Regions from separate parts of the Halobacillus sp. GSS1 genome, predicted to be linked through region 3. Evidence: predicted binding sites of a transcription regulator. Region 3 holds the regulator's gene; each other region holds the start of a gene.
What was found. Region 3 encodes LexA, which represses DNA repair genes until DNA is damaged. Its sites were predicted from a motif close to CGAACATATGTTCG; they were not measured.

Region 1: the regulator LexA is predicted to act here: its motif matches at 2,444-2,457, upstream of J0K78_RS04765 (Y-family DNA polymerase).
Region 2: the regulator LexA is predicted to act here: its motif matches at 2,091-2,104, upstream of J0K78_RS13145 (YolD-like family protein).

Annotation. Positions count from the first base shown of each region.
Region 1 covers NZ_JAFLHE010000001.1:895,829-900,118, reverse strand. Annotated here, with positions in the region: gene J0K78_RS04780 (AbgT family transporter) at 1-311, opposite strand, end outside; gene J0K78_RS04775 (MBL fold metallo-hydrolase) at 535-1,500, shown strand; gene J0K78_RS04770 (SDR family NAD(P)-dependent oxidoreductase) at 1,506-2,300, shown strand; gene J0K78_RS04765 (Y-family DNA polymerase) at 2,497-3,771, shown strand; gene J0K78_RS04760 (iron-sulfur cluster biosynthesis family protein) at 3,833-4,165, shown strand; gene J0K78_RS04755 (YqkE family protein) at 4,162-4,290, shown strand, end outside.
Region 2 covers NZ_JAFLHE010000006.1:69,326-73,615, forward strand. Annotated here, with positions in the region: gene J0K78_RS13125 (ABC transporter permease subunit) at 1-464, shown strand, start outside; gene J0K78_RS13130 (GNAT family N-acetyltransferase) at 461-1,030, shown strand; gene J0K78_RS13135 (YwhD family protein) at 1,110-1,652, shown strand; gene J0K78_RS13140 (hypothetical protein) at 1,753-1,980, shown strand; gene J0K78_RS13145 (YolD-like family protein) at 2,120-2,464, shown strand; gene J0K78_RS13150 (transglycosylase domain-containing protein) at 2,833-4,290, opposite strand, start outside.
Region 3 covers NZ_JAFLHE010000001.1:312,418-316,707, reverse strand. Annotated here, with positions in the region: gene tkt (transketolase) at 1-531, opposite strand, end outside; gene J0K78_RS01580 (DUF896 domain-containing protein) at 715-948, opposite strand; gene J0K78_RS01575 (YneB family resolvase-like protein) at 1,034-1,693, opposite strand; gene lexA (transcriptional repressor LexA) at 1,996-2,619, shown strand; gene glnA (type I glutamate--ammonia ligase) at 2,777-4,108, opposite strand; gene J0K78_RS01560 (MerR family transcriptional regulator) at 4,133-4,290, opposite strand, start outside.

The DNA of each region.
Region 1 (4,290 bases), 580 kb from region 3:
CGTTCAGCTATTCCGATACCAAGCATCGTAACAAGAACGGTACCGAGCGGCGCGAAGCCTACGAAGTTTTCTACCATGCTTTCGAACATGTATTGAATGCCGTCACTGGAAAGCAAGTTGACGACTTGTAACGTTTCGCCAGTCGCTGGGTCTTCAACTTCCACGTTCAACGTGGAGAAGATCCAGGAAGCGGCGACAACCATGAGTGCAAATATTGCGAACAATGTGACAGGGTGAGGCAATTTGTTCCCGACACGCTCAATCCAGTCGAGTATGCGCATTGTCAACCCTTTCTTTTCTTGTTGTTCCATGATCTTCCTCCTTATTGACCTTTACATTTCTTTAAAATTTACAATGACGCGTTAAAGTATAATGAAAAGTAATTTTTATTTGAAGTCTTTTGGAAAAAGTCCCACTAGAAAAAGAATTATGAATAATGAGACGTTCGTAATCTTTGTCATATAGGAGGAAAAGATCTGACAATCATGCTACAATGTAGAAAAGTGAATGATCATTCAGTATGGAGGAAGTGTTATGAAGACATTGAAGGATACCATTACACAATTCACATTGCCGACCCCTTATGCGGTCGGGGATGTTCACGTTTATTTGGTGAAAGGTGACCGGCTGTCCCTGGTTGATGCAGGTGTGAAGACGGAAGAGTGCTGGAAAGCCTTAGTTAATCAGTTAAAGGAAGCGGGCTACCAGCCGGAAGATATTGAACAGGTGATTTTGACTCACCATCACCCGGATCATATGGGGCTTGTGGAACGCTTACCGGACGTGAATACCATCGCCGGCCACACGAAATTGAAGCCATGGCTTGAGCGTGACGAAGCCTACTTCTCTCATTATGAGGAATTTTTCAAAGGCATGTACAAGGAATCTGGAGTGCCTGAGCGCTTTTTTCCATTGTTAAAAGGATTGAGGAAAACGTTGAAGTGGACGTCAGAAGGAAAGCTTACACATGAATTGATCGAAGGTGACCGGGTGCCTGGTCATGAAGAATGGGTGACGATTGAAACGCCCGGTCACGCCCAGAGCCATTTGTCCTTTTATAGAGAAGGCGACGGGGCGTTGATCGGTGGAGACCACCTGCTGTCCCATATTTCTTCGAACCCTTTACTTGAGCCACCTCACAACAAAGGAGAGGCGCGCCCAAGACCTTTGCTTGATTATCGCCATTCTATGGAAAAGTTGTTGCAGTGGGAAATCAGTACAGTTTATCCAGGGCACGGGAAAATTTTCAATCATGCTCACGAGCTGATTCCCGAACGTTTGAAAAAACAGGAACAGCGGGCAGAGAAGGTGCTTCTGATGTTTAGCGAGGGCCCATTACGTGCATATGACGTATGCAAGCGTCTCTTTCCGAAACACATCGAGAATCAATTCGGTTTGACGATGTCTGAAACAATCGGACAACTGGACTACTTAGAGAGCGTAGGAAAGCTTAAGATTTCTTACGTAGACGGAGAGAAATTCTATCAAGCAAATAGGTGATTTGGATGAATGAACGAGTAAAAGGAAAGAAAGTATTGATCACGGGAGCCTCAAGCGGAATTGGCGAATTTCTCGCGATACACGTCGCGCAGGAAGGCGGCACGCCGATTCTTGTGGCACGGACCGCCCACAAATTGGAAATCATCGCCGAGAAGATTGAAGAGGCCTTTGGTGTCAAATGTCCATGGTACCCTGCGGATTTATCAAATGATGCAGAATGGAAAGATACGATTGACCGGATTTGCTATGAACATGGATCCATTGATGGGCTGATCAACAATGCGGGAATCGCCGTGTTCGATCATGTAGCAGAGTCGAATTGGCAGGATATTGAGCGTATGCTCTCGGTTAATGTGAAGTCCTTGTTCCGTGCCACGCATCAGCTGCTCCCTCATTTGGTCCAGCATGGAGAGGGACACATCATCAACATAGCATCACAGGCAGGCAAAATTGCCACACCTAAATCAGCGGTCTATGCAGCGACTAAACATGCAGTCTTAGGGTTTACGAATGCTTTAAGGATGGAAGTTGAGCCATTAGGTCTCTATGTTACTTCCGTTAATCTAGGACCTGTGAGGACCAATTTCTTTCAACAAGCGGACCCGAGCGGAAAGTATGAGAAGTCGGTCGATAAGATTATGCTTGATCCGAACCGTGTAGCAAGGACTGTCGTCCACCATTTATTCACGAAACAGCGGGAAATCAATATGCCTTCCTGGATGGACTCCGGAAGCAAAGTCTACTCCCTCGCACCAGTCGCGATGGAAAAACTCATGCAAAAACAGTTCAACAAAAAATAACGGCCCCCAACCAAAAACCTCTTCCCACTCAGGGAAGAGGTTTTTGGTTGAGTGATGTGGGAAAATCTGTATGACCTGGCACACCAATATATGTAAAACCTGTTCAGACAGGAAATGGTAGAAGGAATTGCCACTTGCAAATGCGAACATATATTCGCATAATGAGGATATACTAGGTAAAGGAGGTGGAGGCGACATGGGGCATCCGAGCATCGATTATGGGAGGTATCCGGACAGGGGGATTTTGTGTGTGGATATGAAGAGTTTCTATGCGAGCTGTGCGGCCATTGACCGCGGGCTTGATCCGCTCACAGTCCCGCTTGCTGTAGTTGCGGATACGAACCGGAAGGGGAGTGTCGTATTGGCAGCGACCCCGGCAATGAAAAAGAAATATGGGATCCGCACAGGTAGCCGCCTGTTCGAAATTCCTTCCGCACCGGAAATTGTCATCGTCTCCGCGCAAATGAGAAAATACTTGGAAGTGTCTACTCAAGTGACGAACCTTTTTCACAAATTCGTCCCGAAAGAAAAGATCCATACGTACAGCGTCGATGAAAGCTTTTTAGAGGTAGGAGATAATAAAGGGAAATTCGGTGTCCCCGAAGAAACGGCTCAAATGATCGTCGATGAATTAAAAGAAACGTTCCACCTGGATGCAGCGATCGGCATTGGCCCAAACATGTTGCTTTCTAAACTCTGTCTCGATCTTGAAGCAAAAAAGAAAGGCATCGCCCGCTGGACGTTTGATGACTTTCAAGAGAAGTTATGGCCGGTCGCTCCCTTGTCGGAAATGTGGGGCATTGGCCCGCGGCTTGAGCATCGGTTGAATCGTATGGGCATCTGGTCTGTCGGGCAATTGGCGAAGTTTCCGCTCGATCGTCTGGAAAAAACGTTTGGTGTGATGGGAAACCAGCTGTACTACCACGCGAATGGTATCGACTTGTCCGACCCCGGAGCTCCGATTATTCACGGTCAGGTGAGCTATGGGAAAAGTCAGATTCTCCTTCGCGATTACCAGGATCCTGAAGAAGTAAAGTACGTCATCCTCGAGATGTGTGAAGAAGTCGCTCGACGTGCAAGGAAAAAAGGCCATGCAGGGAGAACGGTTTCTCTTGGGATCGGCTATAGCAAAAGTGAAGGGGCGGGTGGCTTTCATCGCTCTGTATCTATTGAACATCCGACGAGCATTACGATGGATATTTATCACGCCTGTCTCACCCTGTTCCAACGCTTTTATAATGGCGGAGTCGTCCGCCGCATCTCCGTGACTCTTGGAAACATTACAGAAGATGCCAATGTCCAACTGGACTTGTTTGATGACGGCCGCGATAAAAAAAGGGACCTCGGCTATGCGATGGATGAGATTCGCGAGCGTTACGGACAGGATATGCTTCTCCGGGCAGTGTCCTGGACAAATGCAGGAACCGCCCGCCACCGCAGTCGTCTGGTCGGTGGACACTATGCAGAATAAACATAACCGTTGCCTCTGAAGCTGAGTTTTCTTACAATAGAAGAAACAGGAGGGATGAACGATGAAACTACGCATCACAGAAGAGGCGAAGCAGCAGCTAGAACACATTCAGGATCCCGAGCGTCCACTCATCCGTCTTTTTTATGACACCGAAGGATGTGGATGCGGCGTGAATGGACTGCCGACCATTCGTTTGGAAAAAGAAGAACGCCCTACAGATCTCAAAGTAGAAAATGATGATTATTCCGTCATTATCGATGATCAGCAAGCCACTTTTTTCAAAAAAGAAATGAAGCTTGATTTCATGAGAGGCACGTTCCGCCTTTCCAGCCCGGATGGCATCCTGAATCCGATCATCCCGATCAAAGACGTGAAAGAAGGGGCGACCGTATGAGTAAGAAAAAGCCGCAACCCGGTTCTCTTGGCGACCAGCTTAATGCTGATGTTTTATCAAAGCTGAAATCCAAAAAGACAGAGCTGAAACAGCAGGCCGACGAACGTGAAGAACAGGAAAAGCAG
Region 2 (4,290 bases), on a different contig from region 3:
TGAGTGCACGTATGGGGATTATTTTTGGTCAGCAGTTCATCCAAACGCTGCTTATTTTCATCCATCTGGGCGTGTTTGATATATATTTTGGAGGGACAAAGGTAAGCTATGATTTTGTGGCAGACCCACCAACGAGTACCACCTATGAATGGTCCGGGATGATCGGGGCCGCCAAAGATTCATTGATGACAGGGCGTTGGTGGCTCATAATCCCTACACTTTTCTGCTTCATGGCGATGATTGTCGCGATGCAGTTGATTGTACAGGGGATTAAGGAAGTTCAACAGCGGCGTGTCGGTGTACCGGTAGAGCAGAATACATGGGTCAAGAAAATTTTCCGTAGAAAAGAAACGCTCGGAGGAATGCCTGAATCCCTTAAGGAAGCGGATTTTGAGTTTGTGCCAGAACAGAAGAGGATTGATGAATCACGGGATGACCATGGGTATAGGAGAAAGTCAATATGAATCATATTCCTGTCTTTAAAATGGAAAAGATAAAGTTACGAGAACTGAAAACTTCCGACGCTTCTCCTTTGTTCCAGTTCATGAGCCGGCAGGATACGATGAAGTACACCACTCCCTGCCCTGTGTTGTCTTTGGAGGAGATGGAAGTTTATGTAGAAGAAAGGCTGGACGGGTTTCATAAGCAAGAAGAAATTCCATGGGTGATTGAGGATGAAAGAGGGAAATGTATGGGCCTGTTCCGTTTTCATAAACTGAATCTTTGGCATAGGAAAGCAGAAATGGGGGCCGTCATTCACCCGGATTACCAAAAGAAAGGGATTATGACACAAGGCCTTCTTACAGTTCTCCCTTATGGATTTGATTCGCTGCACCTCAATCGGATTGTCGGAGACATCTTTGCTGAAAATGAGGGATCACGAAGGCTCTTGAATAAATTTGGGTTCCAGGAAGAGGGAGTATTAAGGGAAACAGATTTTGATGGGGAGAGCTTCCAGGATACTGTGGTGTTTTCCATGTTGAAAAGGGAATATGAAAGATTAAACAAACGTTTGATCAATCATTCATGAAGCGTCTGTTCTAACAAGAACTGTTTTGTATGTTAAAATGGGACAAAATAAGAGGACGATTGAAGAGGAGGATCGCTTTATGAGAGAATTCGATCAATTTAAAAACAAAGGCGAAAGCAGCGATAAAAAGAAGAACCAATTCACAATCATTAAAGATGATTCCACGGATGGACACGGAGGTTATGGTGTCGGTTCCATCAGTTTAGAGAATATGACCCCGGTTATTGTGGACCCTAATGAAGACGAAGCCTATGTCGATATGGGGGCTCTTCACGCGCGTAGTAAAGTGGAAAAACGCATCAAATTCATTACTGATCGTGAAGTCGTTAAAAACGGACTGAAATATTGGATCGCTTGGGTAACGGTCGATCACCAGGAAGGAAAACCGTGTTACCACGGCGTAGCTGCAAGTGAGATTATTGTGGACAGGTCCATCAAGCGCGGGTACAAGTTGATGCCTGAACATGTGAACCACATGGATAAGTCCTTGAAGGGTCGCTTTGTGGTCGATCACCTTGATGAGAAGTCGAAGAAGCTGCTCGGTGGATACTTACGTGACTTTAAACCAGAATTATGGGAGAACACGGCTCAGGAATTGAAAGACTCTCTAGATGTACAATAATTGATGTTTGCAAGTTTATAGCGTCGTTACAGTGAGAGGGGAATCTGCGGGGTTTCCCTCTTTCTCATTTGATTTTTTGTAGAAGAAAGGAGGAGATCATATGAAAAGGATTTTAGAAGATGATGTGGTGTTTCATTTTGTGATTGCCCTTGTGGGATTGGTGTCAGGAATTCTGCATTTCCTGTTTAAATGGTCTTTTTATGCAGATCATGAATATTTAACATCAGGTCTATGGTTTGTTTCAGGCGCCTTCGTGATCTATGTGAGTTGTATATTCGTATTCGGAAATCAAAGAAAAGCGAATGCAGGAAACAAAGAAAGGGAGTAGGTGAAGCATACCCTCCTTCTCACCTGGATAAGAGACACGCATGTGGATATGGGACGGTTTGACTAAGTATGAAAATTCCAGTTTACGTTTCCCTCTTTTATGATAGAATAAGAACAAATGTTCGTGGTGGAGGGAACCAATGATGGATAACCGGAATCGTGATCGCGGGACGATCAAATGGACATCGCTCATGTTACCGGAGCATGTGGAGATGGTGAAAAAACTTTGGAAAGAAGATCAGCGGGTAGAAAAGGGAATCATGGATGAACAGAAAGCTGTCGAAATTGACTTTCTTTTGCAGAGGGCGCTAACAGACAATCTTACTGTCCAGGTTAGGGTTCACAATGGTTTCGAATATGAAGACATAAGGATGAAGGTGACCCATGTGAATCGAAGCAGTCACACGGTAGCAGGGGTTGATGGACAGACGAAGGAGAGGGTCCGTATCCGTTTGGATGACATCGCTGACCTTGCCATTTTGTAAGTTGTTCACTTTTTGTTCACAAAATGTTCATGAAAAAAGTGTAAGAATTCAGACGCCCAATCTTGACGAATCAGCGATAAGGGTAATATATTAAGTAACACATGGGTTATACATGTTTACTAGGACAGAGAAAGCGACCGGTTCCCCCGGTCGTTTTCTCTGTCTTTTTTTATTTTGAAAACTGAGCCATAGTTTGGTAAAGAAAAAGCGAAAGGTCATCCGTTGTGAGGATGACCTTTCGCGCCAAAGGAGGCATGGATCGCGCCAAAGGAGGCATGGATCGCGCCAAAGGAGGCATGGATCGCGCCAAAGGAGGCATGGATCGCGCCAAAGGAAGCACAAATCACGCCAAAGCGATCCAAAACACATTAGAAGAACCAGTCCACTACATCTTTGAACCACGGATCATCTTTGAATTCATCATCAACATCTTTGCTTTCGTCGCCGCCGCAAACATCCTTAGGAATATCGGATTCCTCCATGTACACTAATCGTTCCTGCGGGCAGTTGGGGCCTGCTACGTAGCCGGTTTCCGGGTCGATGTAGACCCCTTTCACACCTGGAGGTGGTATGAAGGCTGCGGTAGGCTCTTTCTCATGTATTTTCTCCATCGTATCGGCCCATATGGCTTTGGCATACCGGTGGTCGTTGAAATCTGCGAGTGGCTTACTGCCTTCATCATATCCGACCCATACCCCGGAGACATATTGAGGGCTGAATCCGATCATCCAGCTGTCGTTGTCAGTGGTTCCGGATTTCCCTCCATACATGCGTGTCAGCTTCCCTTTAATCGGAGTACCTGTGACAGAGGCATAATCGGCATCTAAGACCGGATCGAACATCCCTGTCATCATGTGGGTAACAGTGAACGCTCGTACCCGATCGACAGCATCGTCTTTATTGTATGCCGGTTGGTATTCATACAAGACATTCCCATGTCGATCTGTGATTTTAGCGATTGTATGGCCTTCAATGGATTCCGTTCCTTTCACCATTTTTCCATAGGCACTGACCATATCGAAAAGGGATATGGAGGAGTACCCGAGAGCCAGGGAAGGATGAGGTTTGAAGGTTCCTTCAACGCCGAACGTCTTCATCGTTTTTCCTAGTTTTTCTGGTCCGATATCCATGTGGGTCTGCACCGCATAAATATTATCGGAAACAGCGAGCGCTTGAGCCATGGTAATCGGTTCTTCTGAATATTGGTCGTTGAAATTCGATGGAATATATGGTTCTGTTTTTCCTTTTACTTCAATTTCAATAGGCTGTGTCTCTTTCATCGTGACAGGCGAGTATCCTTCCGCGAGCGCTGCATAATACAGGAAAGGTTTGATGGTTGAACCGACGGAGCGTTTCGCTTGTGTAGCTCTGTTGAACGGGCTTTCCCCATAATCTTTACCACCGACAAGAGCCGTAATTGCGCCAGAATGGCCATCCATTACAGCAGATGCGACTTGGATCTCTTCACTCGTTGGAATATTCCTCTTTACCTGCTCTTCTAAAATCCGTTGATGCTCTTCAATCAAAGTAGTGTGAATATGGTAGCCGCCTGTCTGGATACTTTCTCTGTCTACATCAAGCAGTTGAGCGGCTTCTGTAACAACTTGGTCCTGGAAATAAGGAGCAACCTCCCGGGTTTCTTCTTCTTCATCGTCTGCATAAGAGATGCTTGCTTCTACCGCTGCTCTCTTTTCAGAGGAAGTAATATAGCCGTTCTCTTCCATTTCAGCTAAAATCTGCTGTTGTCTTGCTTCTGCTCGTTCAGCATTGGCGAGTGGCGAGTAATAGGTTGGTCCTTTTGGGATTCCGGCTAACATAGAGGCTTC
Region 3 (4,290 bases):
AAGGCCAAGGTGACCGGCAAGAGAAGCAGATTCCTGTGATACTCCCTCCATCAAATCACCATCACCGCAAATTGTATATGTGTAATGGTCAACGACGTTGTAACCTTCACGATTATATTTCGCAGAAAGATGAGCTTCAGCCATCGCCATTCCGGTCGCCATTGCAATACCTTGTCCAAGGGGACCTGTAGTTGCTTCTACACCGTCTGTGTGACCAAACTCTGGGTGACCAGGGGTTTTGGAATCCCATTGACGGAACGACTTAAGGTCGTCCATCGTCACATTATAACCAGATAGGTGGAGCAGGCTGTAAAGAAGCATAGATCCGTGTCCAGCTGATAGGACGAAACGGTCACGGTCGAACCAGTTCGAGTTTTTTGGATTGTGATCCATGAACTGAGTCCATAGCGTATACGCCATCGGCGCTGCACCCATTGGCATCCCCGGGTGGCCGGAGTTTGCTTTTTCTACTGCATCGATTGTTAAAGTTCTAATCGTATTGATTGATGTTTGTTCAAGGCTGTTTGCCATGTTCAACATTCCCCTTTCTTTTCAGGTATATGTACCATGTATTATCCTATAATGAAAATCGTTTCGAAACAAGCTTTGTGCAAAATTTCGCACAGCCTCAGACCTAATTTCCCCCTTATCCAAGGAATTAAACAAGAAAAATCCGCATTCGAAATTTTATCGAATACGGACGAATGATCAGGATTAATTCTTTTTCTCGTTCTTTTGCATTTGACGAAGCTTTTCTGGAGTTACGTCATTCCCTTTCGGATCAATGACGGTCACACCTTTAAGCTGATTTTTGAAGGATGCACGGGCATTTTTCAAATATTCCTGGCGCAGCTTCTGCTGCTCTGCTTTTTCTTCCTTCGAGAGCTCTTCCTGCTTAGATTTATTAGCTAGTTCATTTATACGATTAATTTTTTCTTTTGATAACATAGATCCTTCTCCTTTACTCATAGTCTGGATCGTAAAAACATGAAAAAGACAAGAAATCCAAAGATCCTTGTCCGTATATCTAATATTATCGTGATTCTTCTTCTTTTTCAAGCGATAGGTACTCCTTGTATCTACGATGCACCGTAGCTTTTGATACGTCATATCCCAAACCTCTCAAAGTCGCTGCAATATCTTTGAAGGTCAAATCATTTTTCCTTAACCGAACAACCTCCTCAATGGGAAACTCGATTCTCTCACGTCCGGGTGCCTGATCACGATTGGATAAGTTGGCGGATGGATCATAGCCGCCCTCAACCGCTTTTCTCATCCCACGCCGTATTTTCATATTATGTATCTTCCTTTGGTATTCTTCTACGATGCCGACAATCTGTAAAACCATCGAATCCGATTCCGATAACTGGAGCTCCCCCTGGTTAGATAGGGAGTACACCTTGATCTCCAACCGGTTTAATTGATGGAATAAAGCAATCTTCGTATTTCCCCTGCCTAAGCGTGTTTCATCCTGTATCAATAAGGCATCCGCACGCCCGGAAGAAAAACATTCCAGCATGCGGAAAATCCCTTCACGTTCAATATCGTAACCACTAGCTTGCTCTTCAATACAATCAACAACTTCGAAATCATGACTGTCCGCCATGGATATCAATTCAGCTCTTTGTCGTTTTAATGAAGTCACTTGAGCTTCTTTTTCCGTACTTACTCTGCAATATAAAATCACTTTCAATGTATATGTTCCTCTCTCTTTCTCTATTATACAGCTGTGACCATAGAATAATAGAGAATGATAAAACTCACAATAAAAAGAATAATGTAGGTGTAATCCAGCTTAGATAATTTGTTAAACATTGATAACCCCTCCGTTTTCCTTAGAACGAACGTTCTTAAGAACCTGTGTTCGTGTTTGTTACTTCTCATTATATACGAACACAAGTTCTTGTCAATGGTTTTTTCGAACGCGTGTTTGTATTTTTGAAATATAAGTGGTACAATGTGGTTACTATAATCCTATGTACGAGGTGCTAATCTATGAGTAAACTTTCAAAGCGGCAGCAGGAAATACTAGATTTTATTAAAGAACAAGTTTTAGCAAAAGGATATCCACCATCCGTAAGGGAGATCGGCCAGTCCGTTGGTCTTGCTTCAAGTTCGACTGTGCATGGTCACTTATCCAGATTGGAGAAAAAAGGATACATCAGACGCGACCCGACCAAACCTCGTGCCATTGAAGTGATTGAATTAGAAGAAGATCACAGCATCCCAAGAAGTGAAGCTTCTTACGCTCCAGTAATCGGTAAAGTCACGGCGGGTTCACCGATTACTGCTGTTGAAAACATTGAAGAATATGTCCCTTTACCAGATACACTTGCAGGGTCGGATGACAACACATTCGTACTAATCGTACAGGGTGAAAGTATGATTGAGGCAGGAATTCTTGATGGAGATATGGTGATTGTGAGACAACAACAAACCGCCCAGAACGGTGACATCGTTGTCGCGATGACTGAAGACGAAGAAGCCACGGTGAAGCGTTTCTTCAAGGAAAGAAATCACGTTCGTTTGCAGCCTGAAAACGCAACAATGGAACCGATCCTGCTACAGGATGTATCCATTTTAGGGAAAGTCGTCGGCCTTTACAGGACCGTACACTAAAAGAAAGAGGCGAGTTAAATAAACTCGCCTCTTTCTTTATTTATATCAAGCCCTATGACTTTTACGGGAAAAGTTTTCACTTATTTTCGATCATAAAGAGAATCCTTCTTGAAACACAAAAAAACCCTTGAAGTAAACCACTTCAAGGGTTTTATATTTAATATGTCTGTAGATATTGTTCGCGTTCCCACGGATGAACCTGTGTGCGGAACATATCCCATTCGATTTCCTTCGCTTCAATGAAGTGTTCGAACAGGTGCTCGCCGAGAGCTTCTACCATGATTGGATCTTGATGCAGCTCTTCCAATGCATCATATAGAGTGGCTGGGAGATCTTTCACTCCGTGCGCTTCCCGTTCTTTTTTATCCATCACGTAAATGTTTCGGTCGACAGGAGCAGGTGCTTCCAGTTTATTTTCTACGCCATCAAGTCCAGCAGCAAGAAGGACCGCCATCGCCATGTATGGGTTCGCTGAAGGATCCACACTGCGGACTTCGATTCTTGTGCTCAACCCACGGGATGTCGGTACGCGTACGAGTGGACTACGGTTTTGACCGGACCATGCAACATAACATGGAGCCTCATAGCCTGGTACAAGACGCTTGTAAGAGTTGACGGTAGGATTTGTCACGGCTGTGAAGTTCGTTGCATGCTTGATGATGCCTGCTGTGAACTGGTAAGCGACTTCTGACAATTGTTCCTTCCCTTTCTCATCGAAGAAAGCATTTCCCTTTTCATTGAAAAGAGACATGTTCGCGTGCATACCCGATCCGTTTACACCGAACAATGGTTTAGGCATGAATGTTGCATGCAGACCATGTTGCCGTGCAATGGTTTTTACGACGAGTTTGAATGTTTGGATATCATCGCAATGCTTGACAGCATCTGCGTATTTGAAATCAATTTCGTGCTGACCTGGAGCTACTTCGTGGTGAGAGGCTTCGATTTCAAAGCCCATTTCCTCAAGCTCAAGGACAATATCGCGACGGCAGTTTTCACCAAGGTCGGTCGGTGCCAAGTCGAAATAGCCACCTTTATCATTCAACTCCATCGTCGGTTCGCCTTTTTCATCTAATTTAAATAGGAAAAATTCAGGTTCTGTACCAATGTTGAAAGCAGAAAAGCCGAGTTTCTCCATTTTTTTGATGTTACGCTTTAAATTGTAGCGCGGGCATCCTTCAAAAGGAGTTTGGTCTGGGTTGTAGATGTCACAGATGAATCGTGCGACCTTCCCTTTTTCTGAAGTCCAAGGGAAAACGACGAACGTATCCAGGTCTGGAACCAAATACATGTCAGACTCCTCGATACGAACGAATCCTTCAATGGAGGACCCGTCAAACATCATCATGCCATCAATAGCTTTATCCAACTGGCTTAGTGGGATTTCCACGTTTTTGATCGTACCAAGCATATCCGTAAACTGAAGGCGGATAAACTTGACGTTTTCCTCATCGATTTTTTTGTAGATTTCTTCTTTTGTTAAACCCATTGAATTTCTCCTCTCAACACAAAATTAATGGAAGAACCTCGACATTTCTCCCTGCCTGATTGCTAATTTACCTTGTCTTCCCGCTGTGAATAGTTCTCGTTGCAGCATACGACGAAGTTCTTTTTCGGTAAGTTCATTGTGTACTTCCTTCACTTGATCCTCATCATATACCTCATTATCTG